2 regions of the Nocardiopsis sp. CA-288880 genome follow, and region 1 is predicted to be linked to the other one. Evidence: riboswitches for the same ligand, from Rfam matches in the RefSeq annotation. Region 1 holds a riboswitch; the other holds the start of a gene.
What was found. Region 1 has a riboswitch for glycine ahead of gcvP (aminomethyl-transferring glycine dehydrogenase). Riboswitches for the same ligand answer to the same signal wherever they lie in the genome.
Positions count from the first base shown of each region.

Region 1 (7,441 bases):
CGGCTGGGCGTGCCGGTCGACCTCGACAGCCTGCCCTCGGCGGGTACCTCCCTGGAGGTCCCCGTCCTGATCGGCGCGGCGGGGATCGCGATGGCGTTCGCGATCTCGCTGGCGGTCCCGCCCCGGATGCTCCCGACGATCGGGGCCCTGGGTGTCATGATCTGGGCGATCTACGCGGGTCTGCGCTCGCTCCTGGACGTGCCGCCGGTCGTGGGCACGATGGCCGGCGCCGTCGCGGTGGGCGTCGTGGGGCACTGGCTCGCCAGACGCACGAGACGCCCGGTCCTGCCGTACCTGGTCCCGTCGATCGCGCCGCTGCTCCCGGGCAGCATCCTGTACCGGGGGCTGATCGAGATCACCCAGGGCACGGCGGTGTCGGGCCTGCTCAGCGTGGTGGAGGCGGTCATGGTGGGCCTGGCGCTGGGCGCCGGGGTCAACCTCGGCGGGGAACTGGTGCGGGCCTTCCAGCGCGGCGGGCTCGCCGGGGCGGGCATGCGCAGCCGCCCAGCGGCACGCCGAACGCGCGGCGGATACTGAAACCGTTCTGGCCGGAGCCGGACACACCGGAACCATTGCCTGCCTGCGGATATCTCACCGTGTGAGAGCGGACGACGACACCGGGACCACCACGGTGGGCCTAAACCAGAGCAAGCATGTGATGTGAGCCACTAAAGTTGGCGTCAGCTCAACGACGAGCTCTTCTGGAACGAAAGGCCTGTCCCATGTGCAGCCACCAACCCGCCTGCCCGTCCTTCGAGGACACCGACCGCGAAGCCGCACGGGTCGTCTCCAGCCACCCTGAACAGGGATGGAGCCTGCTCTGCAACGGGGTCGTCCTTTTCGACGACACCGGCGAACTGCTGCCCGACGGGGCGGTTGTCGCCCCGCACCGGCCCCGCGTGGCCGCCTGACCCCGCACACCGAGGAACACGGCCAGGGACCCGCCCCGCCCACGCACCGGAAGCGGGCGACACCGCCCGCCGCCGGCCCCGGGCCACCGCCGGCGCGGTCCCCGGCCGACGCACACCCGCCCGGAAGGCGACGAGCCCCGGGCGGTTCCGTGTCACAGGTCGGGCCAGCCCTCGGGCAGGACGTCCTCTCCCCCCATCGCCTCCCGCAGCCGGCTCCGGAAGTCGGCGTGCACGTCGGCGCCCCACACCAGGCCGCTCGGGGTGCGCAGGGCCTGCTCCATGGCGGCGCGCAGCGCGTCGGCGCGCGACTCCCCCTCCACCACCGGGAGCGCCAGCAGCGCGTGCATCCGGGTGACGACGGCGAACAGCTCCCCCGCCAGCGCCGGGGCGGTGGCCGTCGCCGCGGCCTCCTCCAGGTAGGGCTCCCACCACGGGCCCGCCCCCGCGTCCTCCGGGGCGGCGAACCCCCGGCGCAGCCGACGGCGCACCTCGTGCGCGGTCTCCGGGTCCCCGTTCCCCAGGCCCGCGCGCCAGACCCGCTCGGCGCCGTCGGGCTCCCCGCGCAGGGCGAGCAGTCCGGCGAGGAGTTCCACCGCCGAGGCCGAGGTCCCCGCGTCCGGGGCGGGCGCGTCCCGCTCCCCCTCGCCCGGGTCGACGATCGCGCCGACGTCGGCGATGGCGTGTTCGAGGTGGGCCGCCGCGCGCAGCAGGCGCAAGCCGGGGTCGTCCGCGACCGAGAGCCCCCGCTCGACGGCCGCGGAGGCGGCGCCCGGCAGCCCCCGGCCGAGCAGGCGGCCAGCCAGGTCCCGGGCCGCCTCGACGACGGTGGCCGCGTGCAGGCGGCCGATCGGGTCGGAGCCGCGCGGGAGGCGCAGGGCCGCCTCCCAGTGCTCCTCGGCCGCGCCGGGGTCCCCGCGGTCCTCCGCCGACCGCGCCAGACCGTAGTGGGCCACGGCGGCGTAGGAGGGCTCCCCCAGGTCGACGAGCCTGCGCCAGACGCCCTCGGCCTCGACGTGCTCGCCCTCCTGCTCGAGGGACAGGCCGAGGTGGTAGGCGGCGCGCGGGGCGTACCGGGGGTCGCCGGTGGCCACCGCCCCGCGGGCGGCCTCGCGGGAGGCGGGGAGGTCCCCCCGCTGGTCCTCGACCACGGCCAGGCCCAGCAGGGCGCGGGCGAGCACCCGCGGGTGCGGGTCCGCGGCGACGGCTCTGCGGTAGAGCTTGGCGGCGCGCTTGAGGTGGCCGTTCTCGGCGAGGTCCTGGGCCTGGTCGCACACGTCGGCGGCGTCCTGGGCAGAGACCGCGTCGGTCTCCCCGGTGTCCTGGGGGTCGGCGGCCGGCGGCGGGTCGGCGGGGCCAGAGCGTGCGGGATGTCCGGACGTCGTGGTCATTGCTTCCGCTTTCCATGGGGGCGGCGGGTCTCGCGGTGGGACGCGGAACCGGGTCGCCGCAACTCTAACGCGGCTCCTGCCCGGAGGCGGCGGCCCTGTGGGGATGTCGGTCCGGTGCTCGTCTCCTCACCGGACAGAGCACTTGTCCACGCGACGCCTTTACGACGTAGATTCACTTTCGGGGGCACGTGGCCCGGACACGCGGAGGGGCGCCGGTCGGCGGACCGGCGCCCCTCGTCCGTCCCGCTCGCCTACATCGCGAAGGCCTCCGGCGGCGGGCAGGAGCAGACCAGGTTGCGGTCACCGTAGGCCTGGTCGATACGGCCGACCGGCGGCCAGTACTTGTCCGTGCGCAGCGACGGCAGCGGGTACGCGGCCTCGGCGCGGGTGTAGCCGTGCTCCCACTTCTCGGCCGTGACCGCCTCGGCGGTGTGCGGGGCGTTGCGCAGGGGGTTGTCCTCGGAGTCCCACTCCCCGCCGGCCACCCGGTCGATCTCGGCGCGGATCGCGATCATCGCCTCCACGAACCGCTCCAGCTCGGCGAGGTTCTCGCTCTCGGTCGGCTCCACCATGAGGGTGCCGTTGACCGGGAAGGACATCGTCGGGGCGTGGAACCCGTAGTCCATGAGGCGCTTGGCCACGTCCTCGTTGCTGATCCCGCTGGCCTTCTGGAGCGGGCGGATGTCGATGACGCACTCGTGGGCCACCAGGCCCCCCGCGCCGGTGTAGAGGACCGGGAAGTACGGCTCCAGCCGCTTGGCCAGGTAGTTCGCGGACAGGACCGCGACCTCGGTGGCCGAGCGCAGGCCCTCCTCCCCCATCATCCGGACGTACGCCCAGGAGATGGGCAGGATGCCCGCCGAACCGAACGGCGCGGCCGACACCGGTCCCACCCCCGTGTGCGGGCCCGCCTCGGACTGGGCCGGGTGGTTGGGCAGGAAGCCGGCCAGGTGCGAGCGGACCGCGACCGGCCCCACGCCCGGGCCCCCGCCCCCGTGCGGGATGCAGAACGTCTTGTGCAGGTTGAGGTGGCTGACGTCGGCGCCGAACTCGCCCGGCTTGGCCCAGCCGAGGAGCGCGTTGAGGTTGGCGCCGTCGACGTACACCTGGCCGCCGGCCTCGTGGACCAGGCGGCACACCTCGGTGACGGTGTCCTCGTACACGCCGTGCGTGGACGGGTAGGTGACCATGATCGCGGCCAGGTCGTCCGCGTGCTCGGCGGTCTTGGCGCGCAGGTCGTCCAGGTCGACGTTGCCGTTGTCGTCGCAGGCGACGACGGCCACGCGCATGCCCGCCATCACGGCGCTCGCGGCGTTGGTGCCGTGCGCGGAGCTGGGGATGAGGCACACGTCGCGGTGGGCCTCGCCGCGCGAGCGGTGGTAGCCCCGGATGGCGAGCAGGCCGGCGAACTCGCCCTGGGACCCGGCGTTGGGCTGGAGGGACACGGCGTCGTAGCCGGTGACCTCGGCCAGCCAGGCCTCCAGGTCGCGGATCACGGTCATGCTCCCGGCGGCCTGGTCGATCGGCGCGAACGGGTGCAGGCCCGCGAACTCGGGCCAGGTGACGGGTTCCATCTCCGTGGTCGAGTTGAGCTTCATGGTGCACGAGCCCAGCGGGATCATCGTGCGGTCCAGGGCCAGGTCGCGGTCGGACAGGCGGCGCATGTAGCGCAGCAGGGAGGTCTCGCTCCGGTGGGTGTTGAACACCGGGTGCGCGAGGTAGTCGACCTCCCTGGCCAGCCCGGCGGGGAGGCGCGCGGCCTCCGGGTCCACGTCCGGGAGGCCCCTGGCGGAGCCCCGCTCGGCCTCGCCGAAGGCCGCCAGCACCGCTTCCAGGTCGGCCACGGAGGTGGTCTCGTCCACGCTCACGCCGACCGTGTTCTGGTCGACGGGGAGGAGGTTGTACCCGGCCTCCAGGGCGGTCTCCACGACGCGGGCGGCGCTGGGCACGCGCACGCGGAGGGTGTCGAAGTAGGCGGAGTGGACGATCTCGAAACCGCGCTCGATGAGGGCGTCGGCCAGCGCCGCGGTGCGGGTGTGCACCTGGCGGGCGATCGCGCGCAGGCCGTGGGGGCCGTGGTAGACCGCGTACATCCCCGCCATGACGGCCAGGAGCACCTGCGCGGTGCAGATGTTGCTGGTGGCCTTCTCGCGGCGGATGTGCTGTTCCCGGGTCTGGAGGGCGAGCCGGTAGGCGGGCTTGCCCGCGTTGTCCACCGAGACCCCGACCAGGCGGCCGGGCAGCTGGCGGCGCAGCTTCTCCCCGACGGCCATGTAGCCGGCGTGCGGGCCCCCGAAGCCGAGCGGGACGCCGAAGCGCTGGGTGGAGCCGACAGCGATGTCGGCGCCGAGGTCGCCCGGGCTGCGCAGCAGGGTCAGGGCGAGGATGTCGGCGGCCACCACCGCGAGGGCCCCGCGCTCGTGGGCCGCGGCGATGACGTCGCCCGGGTCGCGCACGGCGCCGCCGGCGCCCGGGTACTGGACGAGGACGCCGAAGGCGTCGCCCCGGGGAAGGCCCTGCGCCAGGTCGGCGACGACGACCTCGATGCCCAGGGGTTCGGCGCGGGTGCGCAGGACCTGGAGGGTCTGCGGGAAGACGTCGGCGTCGACGACGAAGACGTCGGCCTTGCTCTTGGAGGCCCGGCGGGCCAGCGTCATGGCCTCGGCCGCCGCGGTGGACTCGTCCAGCAGGGAGGCGCCCGAGACCGGCAGGCCGGTCAGGTCGCAGACCATGGTCTGGAAGTTGAGCAGGGCCTCCAGCCGGCCCTGGGAGATCTCGGGCTGGTAGGGCGTGTAGGCCGTGTACCAGGCCGGGTTCTCCATGATGTTGCGCAGGATGACCGGCGGGGTGAAGGTGCCGTAGTAGCCCTGGCCGAGCAGGGAGGTGCGCACGTCGTTGCGCGCGGCCAGGTCGCGGAGTTCGGCCAGGGCCTCGGCCTCCCCGATCGCGTCGGGGAGGGCGAGCGGGGCGCTGCTGCCGGGGCCGGTGAGGATGGACTCCGGTACGGCCGCCGCCATGAGCTCGGCGGTGGAGCCGTGGCCGACCGTCTTGAGCATCTCCTGGATCTCGGCCGGGGTGGGGCCGATGTGGCGGTCGGCGAACACCCGGGCGGGCGCGCCGGGGGTGTTCACGGGCTGATCGGGCACGGAGACCTCCTGGTGACAGGGCCGAGTCGACTCGGCGGTGTTCCTCACGGTCTCCCCCTCTGTCACCGGGCACGGACGTGCCCCGGCTTCAGAGCGGCCTCCTCCGCGCGGTCCGTGGTGCCTGAGAGGTTACTGGGGAGTATTGCCCCGTCGGCGCCCCTGTCGGGGTCTCTCCCGCGCGGTATTGACAGCCTGCTGACGCTATGTACGCATGTGGGGACAGGGCGAATTCCACCCTTCGTCCCTGTTGTGAGTACGACGGTACTCGATCATCGCCGCAGGCGCAGAGCCCGCCCACGCGTTTCGACCACCTGCGCGCAGGGGTCCGCCGCCCGTCCGGGGTCCGCGTACACCGGCGCCGTGCGGGTGCGCTCCCCGCCGCCGGCGGGGCGGCCTCGGGCGCCGGGTCCCCGTGCCCGGGGTCCCGCCGGCGGACCGGGCGGGCGGCCGCTCCCCTCCCGGTCCCCGGGCACGCCGCAGGCCCGCGGTCGCCGGGGCGCCGGCACGGTCGGACATGGGCACGACGCGGCCCGGGAACGGCTCTCGAATGCCTGCTCGCTCCGGCACGCGCGGACGACACCGGCGGATGCCCGGAGGTCCCCGGGGTCAGCCCGTCCGGCGCTCCCTGCGCCGCCTGGCGAGTTCGTCCACCGGCGGGGGCGCGGAGGGGAGCTCGGTCCGCTCCTCGTCGGGGACCACGCCCAGAGCCTCCTCCAGCTCGCGCCACACGTGGGCCAGCGCCAGGCCGAACATGCCCTGGCCGCGCTGCATGAGGTCCACGACCTCGTCGGGGGAGGTGCACTCGTAGACGCTGACGCCGTCGCTCATGAGGGTGATGCGGGCCAGATCGGGGGCGGGGCGTCCCCGCAGGTGGTCCACCGCGGTCCGGATCTGCTGCAGCGATATGCCCGTGTCCAGCAGCCGCTTGGCCACCTTGAGCATCAGGACGTCGGGCAGGCTGTACAGGGGGGCGTTCTGGGCTCCGGTGCGCACGCTCGGCTCGACCAGGCCCGTTCTCGCCCAGTAGTCGAGCTGACGGTAGGTGATCCCGGCGGCGGTACACGCCGCTGGGCCCCGATACCCGACGTCCATAGGCCGCGCCACCACGTCCTCTTCGCACAGTAGGCCCTGCTGCCCCGCTAGCCGCAGCGCGGACCGCCTGTCATGGGGATTCCGCTTGCCGCTCGCTACCGCCACGCCGACCTCCGGCTTCTCGTCCCGCGGCGGCCTCGACAGGGGATATCCACTCAGGGGATGGGTGCGCCGCGGGTTCCACTGCACTGACGGTAGGACTACCGACCGGCAGCGTCAACGACAGGGCCCGGCGCGTCGCCAAGTGCGCGCGCCGTTGGTGCCCCGGGGCCCGCCCGGAGGCGCCCTGTGCGCCTCCACGGATTTCGGCCCTGACCGCCACGGTCACTTCCCCAGCCCAATCTATCACCGGCACGTCGGACAAAGCCGCAGGTCGCAGCTGTGTCCCTTCTGCTTCCACGCTGGTCGGAGCCCACGCCGCACGGACCCCGCAGCGGTCTATTCGGCCTTCCTGCCGAAGTCCTCGGGCGAGATGTTGTCCAAGAACTCGCGGAACGCCTCGACCTGGTCCTCCTGCTCGTCCGGGATCGGCATACCGGCCTCGGCGATCACGTCCTCGTGGGCGTAGATCGGCGCACCCGTGCGTAAGGCGAGGGCGATGGAGTCGGAGGGGCGGGCGCTGACCTCCACGCCGTTGCTGAAGACCAGCTCGGCGTAGAAGATGCCGTCGCTGAGACCGGTGATGTTCACCGTGGTGAGGCCGGTGTCCAGGGCGTCCAGGACATCCCTGAACAGGTCGTGGGTGAGCGGCCTGGCCGGCGCGACGCCCTGTTGCGCCAGCGCGATCGCGGTCGCCTCCACGCCGCCGATCCAGATCGGCAGGTAGCGGTCCCCCTCGGATTCCTTGAGCAGGACTATCGGCTGGTTCGAGGGCATCTCGACCCGGACGCCGACAACCTCCATG
Region 1 covers NZ_CP192105.1:4,997,837-5,005,277, forward strand. Annotated here, with positions in the region: gene ACQPYD_RS21785 (threonine/serine ThrE exporter family protein) at 1-537, shown strand, start outside; gene ACQPYD_RS21790 (DUF5999 family protein) at 723-911, shown strand; gene ACQPYD_RS21795 (tetratricopeptide repeat protein) at 1,064-2,299, opposite strand; gene gcvP (aminomethyl-transferring glycine dehydrogenase) at 2,551-5,445, opposite strand; glycine riboswitch at 5,544-5,632, opposite strand; gene ACQPYD_RS21805 (MerR family transcriptional regulator) at 6,052-6,537, opposite strand; gene ACQPYD_RS21810 (bifunctional nuclease family protein) at 6,976-7,441, opposite strand, start outside.

Region 2 (7,441 bases), 1.2 Mb from region 1:
GGTGGCGCGCAGCCGGGGGATGGCCGTGTAGTAGCCGTAGTGCGGCGGCTGGTGGAGGAACGCGGCGGGGTTCATGCCGTCGCCCCCCATGGTCATGTGCACGTGGGCGTCGACGAACCCAGGAAGGACGGTGCCGCCGCGGGCGTCGATCTCCCGGTGCGGCGCGGTGATCTCGGGCGCGTCGGCGGCGGGCCCCATCCAGTCGATGCGGCCGCCGCGGGCCACGACCACCCAGTCCTCGCGCGGTCCGGCGCCGGTCGCGTCCACGACCGTCCCGTTGCGAAAGACGACAGCGGTGTCCTCCGAAGCCATCGGCGCCACCTTCACCCTTCTCCTCGCCAGGCCTCGGACCATTGATTCCACAATGCGAAATCACTGCTCCGGCCATGGTTAACATTCTGGAAATACGCAGCTCAGAGCCGTTTGACGGCTGTGCGAAAACCTACGCTCAGCCGCCCCTAAGATGCCCAGATCGCCGGAAAAGAGTTTTTCGAGGTCGCTGATGCAGGAATCCACCACACCCAACGAGTTCGACCTGTCGCTGGTCAACGCCCTGCAGATGGCGCCCCGCGCGTCCTGGTCCGAGCTGTCGCCGATCCTGGAGGCGGACCCGACCACGCTCGCGCGCAGGTGGAGGCGGTTGGAGGAGGAGGGGCTGGCGAGGATCGCCGTCTTCCCGCGGCAGCGCGTGATGGCGCGGCGCAACCTGTCCTACGTCGAACTCAGCTGCCGCAACGGCACCGTCGAACGGGTGGCCGCCGCCCTGGCACAGGACCGGGACACCCTCAGCATCCAGTTCGTGGCCGGGTCGCACCAGCTGATGCTCACCGTGGTCCCCGGCGCGGGGCTGGCCGACTACCTGCTCAACTGGGTCGGCGGCTTCCCCGACGTGGTGTCCTACCGGGTGCACGTCGTGACGGAGGTGCCCCGGGAGGCCTACCTGTGGCAGGTCCGCGCCCTGTCCCCGCAGCAGCGGCGCCGGCTGCGGGCCCTCTCCCCCGTGCGGGGGCCCGGGCCGGGCGACGAGCGCGTCACCCCCCTCGACCAGCGGATCATCGACCTGCTGTGCGTCGACGCGCGCCTCGGGTACCAGCACATCGCCGAACGCCTCGACATCGCGCCCACGACCGCCGCGCGGCGCGTCAACCGGCTCCTGCGCCAGTCGCTCGTCGGGCTGCGCTGCGACATCTCCCGCGCCCGCATGGGCTGGCACGCGGCCGCCACCCTCTGGGGGACCGTCGACCCCCGCGTCCTGGAGGGCGCCAGCGACCTGGGCGAGCGCATCCCCGAAGTACGCCTGTGCACCACCATCGCCGGGCCCGAGAACACCCTCTTCATCCTGTGGCTGCGCGACGCCCCCGACCTGACCCGGGTGGAGCGCCAGCTCCTGGAGGAGCTGCCCGGCCTGCGCATCGCGGACCGGCGGATGACCCTGCGCACCTTCAAGTTCATGGGCGGGGTGATGGACGCCGAGCAGCGCTTCACCCGCTCGGTCCCCGTCCAGCTGCTCCCGGCCGGGTCCCCCTGACGGCGGCGCGCCCGGATCAGTCCCCGGCGGCCCCGCCCGGCAGCGCGCCCAGCTCCACCAGCAGCTCCCGGGCCAGGGGCTCCCGCAGCTCCGCGTTCGCGTCGTCGTCCATCTCGATGCGCAGGGCGAACGTGTACAGGTCCTCCCCGCGCTCCACCCAGCCGACCCACCAGCCGGGGGCCGGATCGACGTCCACCGCCCAGCCGCTCTTGGCGAAGAGCGTATGACCGCTGCCCTCCTCCACGAGGGCGATCTCGCGCAGCGCCTCCTGGTGGGCCGCGTCCACCGGCAGCTCCGAACGGGCCAGCGAGGCCAGGAACTCGGTCTGCTCGACGGCGGAGATCTCCAGCGGACCGTCCAGCCAGAACCGGTCCTCCACGTCCTCGCCGCCGACGTCCCGGTTCCCGTAGTCGAAGCGGTCCACCCAGGCCGCCATCCGCTCGTGCCCCACCCTGCGGGCCAGCTCCTGGTAGACGGGGAAGTTCGAGGCGGGGAACGCCTCCCTCAGGGACATGTCCTGTTCCCACGCCTCGACGGGCTGCTGCCCGCCGCCGTGGGGCAGCACCTCGTCCAGTCCCGACACCGCGCCCGTCTCCAGGCCGATCAGGGTGTTGGCCAGCTTGAACGTGGACGCGGGCACCGCGCGCTCGTAGGCCGCCTCCGCCCCGACGAGGGTCGACTCCCTGGCACGGGTGTCGTGGAGCACGAACGTGCCCTCCACCCCGGCCTCGGCGAACACCGACTCCAGGTCCTGGCGCTCCACCGCGGCCACGTCGCCCCGCCGCTCCTGCGCACTCGCCTCCAGCCGGCCCTCGGACGGCGCCTCCGGCCCGCCACCGCCGCCGCCCTGCGCGCACCCGCTGCCCGCGGTCAGCCCGAGGACGCACGCCGCGGCCAGCACCGCCGTGCCGTGCACGGCCGCCGGCCGCCGCTTCCCTCGGCGCTCCGCCCGCGCCCGTCCGCCCGTCTCCCGGTTCCCGTCCGCTCGCACCCGTCATCCCTCCCACGCAGGAAGTCCGTCCCCGGCTCACGCTAACCCCCGGAGCCCCCCTCCGCGACGGGTTCGGCCCGACTCCCGCGACCGGGCGGCAGCTCCCCCCGGGGACCCGTGCCGCGCCCCGCCCCCGGCTCCCGCACCGGCCCGGGCACCTTTGGGGGCCGTGTGCGCCCGCTGCTAGGCTGAACGTGTTGCTGACCCCGTACGGGAGAGTGCCCGCGTAGCCATCTCGGGCCGCCGAAGGAGCAATCCCTCCCCACGACAACCTCTCAGGCACAGCGGACCGTACGGGCGAGACCACTCTGGAAAGCAGGGACCAGCGTCCCTCGCCGAAGGTGCAAGCCACGCCGAGCGCGCGGCGAAGCTCTCAGGCACAGATGACAGAGGGGGAGGATGGCAACGCCTCTGCACGACACGACGCCCATCCTCTCGGGAGTGCCCATGTCCGATCCCGCATCAGCGCCGCGCGCCACCGCGCTCCGCGAGGTCCACGAGAAGGCCGGCGCCACGCTGGTCGACTTCGCCGGATGGCTCATGCCGCTGCGCTACGGCAGCGAGACCGCCGAGCACAAGGCGGTCCGCGAGGCCGCCGGACTCTTCGACCTCTCCCACATGGGCGAGATCCGCCTCACCGGCCCGCAGGCCGCCGAAGCCCTCGACTTCGCCCTGGTCGGCCACCTGTCCCGGGTCAAGGTCGGCCGCGCCCGCTACACCATGATCACCGACGCCGGGGGCGGCGTCCTGGACGACCTCATCGTCTACCGGCTGGGCGAGGAGGAGTACCTCGTCGTGGCCAACGCCGCCAACGCGCCCGTGGTCGCCGCCGCGCTGGCCGAACGCGCCGAGGGCTTCGACGTCGAGGTGGCGGACGAGTCCGCCGACCACTCCCTGATCGCGATCCAGGGGCCGCGCGCGGTCGAGATCCTCGCGCCGCTCACCGACGCGGACCTGGACGGCATCCGCTACTACGCGGGGTACGAGCACACCGTCGCCGGCCAGCCCGTCCTGCTCGCGCGCACCGGGTACACCGGCGAGGACGGCTTCGAGATCTTCGTCCGGCCCGCCGCGAAGGCCCCCTTGGTCTGGGACGCCCTGATGGCCGAGGGCGAACGGCACGGGCTCGTCCCGGCCGGGCTGTCGGCCCGCGACACCCTCCGCATGGAGGCCGGGATGCCGCTGTACGGGCAGGAGCTCACCGCGGAGCTCACCCCCTTCGACGCCGGGCTGGGCCGCGTGGTCAAGTTCGAGAAGGAGGGCGACTTCGTGGGCCGCGGCGCCCTGGAGGAGGCCTCCCGCACCGCCCGACCCCGCCGCCTCGTCGGCCTCGTCGCGCGCGGGCGCCGCCCGCTGCGCAAGGGCCAGGACGTCCTCCGCGACGGCGAGACCGTCGGAACCCTCACCAGCGGCGCGCCCTCCCCCACCCTGGGCCGCCCCATCGCCATGGCCTACGTGGACGGCGACCTCGACACCTCGACCGGCGCGTTCACCGTGGACGTGCGCGGAAGGGGCGAGGACGTCGACGTGGTCGAGCTGCCGTTCTACAAGCGGCAGCCGTAGCAGCAGGGGCCTTCACACCCCGAAGGCCCGCGCGCCCCGCGCGGCCGGATCCCCTGACCGGGGACCGGCACGCACGGGGCGCGACCGGGCGTAGGCCGGGCCGGGCAGCACAGGTGCACGGCAGGAAAATGGAACACCTCCAAGGAGAGTTGAAGTGAGCGTTCCCACGGAGCTGGGTTACACGGCCAAACACGAGTGGGTCGCGGTCGAGGACGGGATCGCCACCGTCGGGATCACCTCGTTCGCCGCCGAGTCCCTGGGCGACATCGTCTTCGTCGAGCTGCCCGAGGTCGGCAGCGAGGTGACCGCCGGTGAGCCGAGCGGCGAGGTGGAGTCCACCAAGTCCGTCAGCGACATCTACTCGCCGGTCAGCGGCGAGGTCGTCGAGGTCAACGAGTCCCTCGAGGACGCGCCCGAGACGATCAACACCGCCCCCTTCGAGGGTGGCTGGCTGTTCAGGGCCCGGCTCGCCGAGGAGCCCTCCGGGCTGCTCTCCGCCGAGGAGTACACGAAGCTGACCGAAGGCGAGGAGTAGGCCCCCGATGGCTACTGACAACACGCTCAACCAGACACTGGGCGAACTGGACCCCGAGGTGTCGGCCGCGGTCGACGCGGAGCTGGCCCGCCAGCGCGACACCCTGGAGATGATCGCCTCGGAGAACTTCGCCCCCCAGGCGGTGATCGAGGCACAGGGCACCGTCCTGACCAACAAGTACGCCGAGGGCTACCCCGGCCGCCGCTACTACGGCGGGTGCGAGCACGTCGACGTCGTCGAGCAGCTCGCGATCGACCGCGCCAAGGCGCTGTTCGGCGCCGAGCACGCGAACGTGCAGCCGCACTCGGGCGCGCAGGCCAACACGGCCGTGTACTTCGCACTGCTCAAGCCGGGCGACACCATCCTGGGCCTGGACCTGGCCCACGGCGGCCACCTCACCCACGGCATGCGGATCAACTACTCCGGCAAGATCCTCAACGCGGTCGCCTACCACGTGCGCGACGAGGACGGCACCGTCGACTACGACGAGGTCCAGGCGCTCGCCAAGGAGCACCAGCCGAAGATGATCGTCGCCGGCTGGTCGGCGTACCCGCGCCAGCTGGACTTCGCCCGCTTCCGGGAGATCGCGGACTCCGTCGGCGCCCTGCTGATGGTGGACATGGCGCACTTCGCCGGGCTGGTCGCCGCCGGGCTGCACCCCAACCCGGTGCCGTTCGCCGACGTGGTCACCACCACCACGCACAAGACGCTGGGCGGGCCGCGCGGCGGCATGATCCTCGCGAAGTCGGAGTACGGCAAGAAGATCAACTCCGCGGTGTTCCCCGGCATGCAGGGCGGACCGCTGGAGCACGTGATCGCCGCCAAGGCGGTCTCGTTCAAGGTCGCCGCGGGCGAGGAGTTCGCCGAGCGCCAGCGCCGCACCGTCAGCGGTGCGCGCCTGCTCGCCGAGCGCCTCACCCGGCCGGACATGGCCGAGGCCGGCGTCAAGGTCGCCTCCGGGGGCACGGACGTGCACCTGGTCCTGGTCGACCTGGTGGACTCCCGGCTCAACGGCCAGGAGGCCGAGGACCGCCTGCACGGCATCGGGATCACGGTCAACCGCAACGCGGTGCCCAACGACCCGCGTCCGCCGATGGTCACCTCCGGTCTGCGGATCGGCACCCCGGCCCTGGCCACCCGCGGGTTCGGCGACGAAGACTTCGCCGAGGTCGCCGACGTCATCGCCGAGGCGCTCAAGCCGGAGTTCGACGCCGACGCCCTGAGCGGCAGGGTCCGCGCCCTGACCGCCAAGTACCCGCTCTACCCCAACCTGTAGGGCGCCCGCCGTGCGGGGCCCCCGGGCCCCGCACGGCACCTCTGCTCCCCGGGCCCTGTACTCAACGAGGAGGACAGCCATGGCCATCAGCGCGTTCGACCTGTTCAAGATCGGCATCGGGCCGTCCAGCTCGCACACGGTCGGCCCGATGAAGGCGGCCCGCACGTTCGCCACCGGGCTGCGCGAGGCGGGCACGGCCGACCGGACCGCCCGTGTCCGGGCCGAGCTGTACGGATCCCTGGCGCTCACCGGCAAGGGGCACGGCAGCGACACCGCCGTGGTGCTGGGGTTGATGGGGCACACCCCCGAGCACGTGGACGTGGACGGGGTCCCCGGAATCGTCGAGGGGGTCCGGGACGACCGGGCCCTGTGCCTGGGCGGCCCGGACGGGCCGCGGGTGGCCTTCGACCCGGCCGTGGACATCGACTTCCGCCGCCGGGAGAGCCTGCCCGACCATCCGAACGGGATGCGGTTCGCGGCCCTGGACGCCGACGGGGGCGAACTGGCCTCCAAGGTGTACTACTCGGTGGGCGGCGGCTTCGTCGTGGACGAGCGCGCCGCCGGAGCCGACCGGATCACACCCGACGTCACCGTCGTCCCGCACCCGTTCGACAGTGCCGAGGAGCTGCTGGCGATCTGCGCGGAGACGGGGAAGTCGATCAGCGCGGTGATGCTCGACAACGAGCAGGCGTTCGGACGCACCCCCGAGCAGATCCGCGAGGAGCTCCTGGTCATCTGGACCGCGATGCGCCAGTGCGTGCGCCGGGGCGTGATGACCGAGGGCAGCCTCCCCGGCGGCCTGAAGGTGCCGCGCCGGGCGCACCGCCTGTACCGGCAGCTGGGCGGGAACTGCGACGAGGCGGGCCTGCTGGCGCCGACCGGGGTGGACCCCGACCCGATGCGCGGCAGCGACTGGATCACCCTGTACGCCCTGGCCGTCAACGAGGAGAACGCGGCGGGCGGCCGTGTGGTGACCGCGCCGACCAACGGCGCCGCGGGCATCGTTCCGGCCGTGCTGCACTACTACCTGCACTTCAGCCCGGGGGCCGGCGACGAGGGCGTGGTGCGCTTCCTGCTCACGGCCGCCGCGATCGGCATCCTGTTCAAGCAGAACGCGTCGATCTCGGGCGCGGAGGTCGGCTGCCAGGGCGAGGTGGGCTCGGCCTCCTCGATGGCCGCCGCCGGCCTGGCGGAGGTCCTGGGCGGCACCCCGGCCCAGGTGGAGAACGCCGCCGAGATCGCCATGGAGCACAACCTGGGGCTGACCTGCGACCCGATCGGCGGCCTCGTCCAGGTGCCGTGCATCGAGCGCAACGCCCTCGCCTCCGTGAAGGCGATCAGCGCGACCCGCATGGCGCTGCGCGGCGACGGCAGCCACTTCGTGTCGCTGGACAAGGTCATCCGCACCATGCGCGACACCGGCCGCGACATGATGGACAAGTACAAGGAGACCTCGCGCGGCGGCCTCGCCGTCAACGTCATCGAGTGCTGACCGGGGACCCTCGGAACCCGTGGAGCGCGCGCGGCGGCCTCCGCCGCGGCGGCCGG
Region 2 covers NZ_CP192105.1:6,160,078-6,167,518, forward strand. Annotated here, with positions in the region: gene ACQPYD_RS26535 (amidohydrolase family protein) at 1-312, opposite strand, end outside; gene ACQPYD_RS26540 (Lrp/AsnC family transcriptional regulator) at 503-1,528, shown strand; gene ACQPYD_RS26545 (penicillin-binding transpeptidase domain-containing protein) at 1,545-2,519, opposite strand; glycine riboswitch at 2,721-2,821, shown strand; gene gcvT (glycine cleavage system aminomethyltransferase GcvT) at 2,967-4,082, shown strand; gene gcvH (glycine cleavage system protein GcvH) at 4,237-4,617, shown strand; gene glyA (serine hydroxymethyltransferase) at 4,625-5,893, shown strand; gene ACQPYD_RS26565 (L-serine ammonia-lyase) at 5,973-7,385, shown strand.
Region 2: it holds a riboswitch for glycine, as region 1 does, so the genes downstream of both, gcvT (glycine cleavage system aminomethyltransferase GcvT) here and gcvP (aminomethyl-transferring glycine dehydrogenase) in region 1, are expected to answer to the same signal.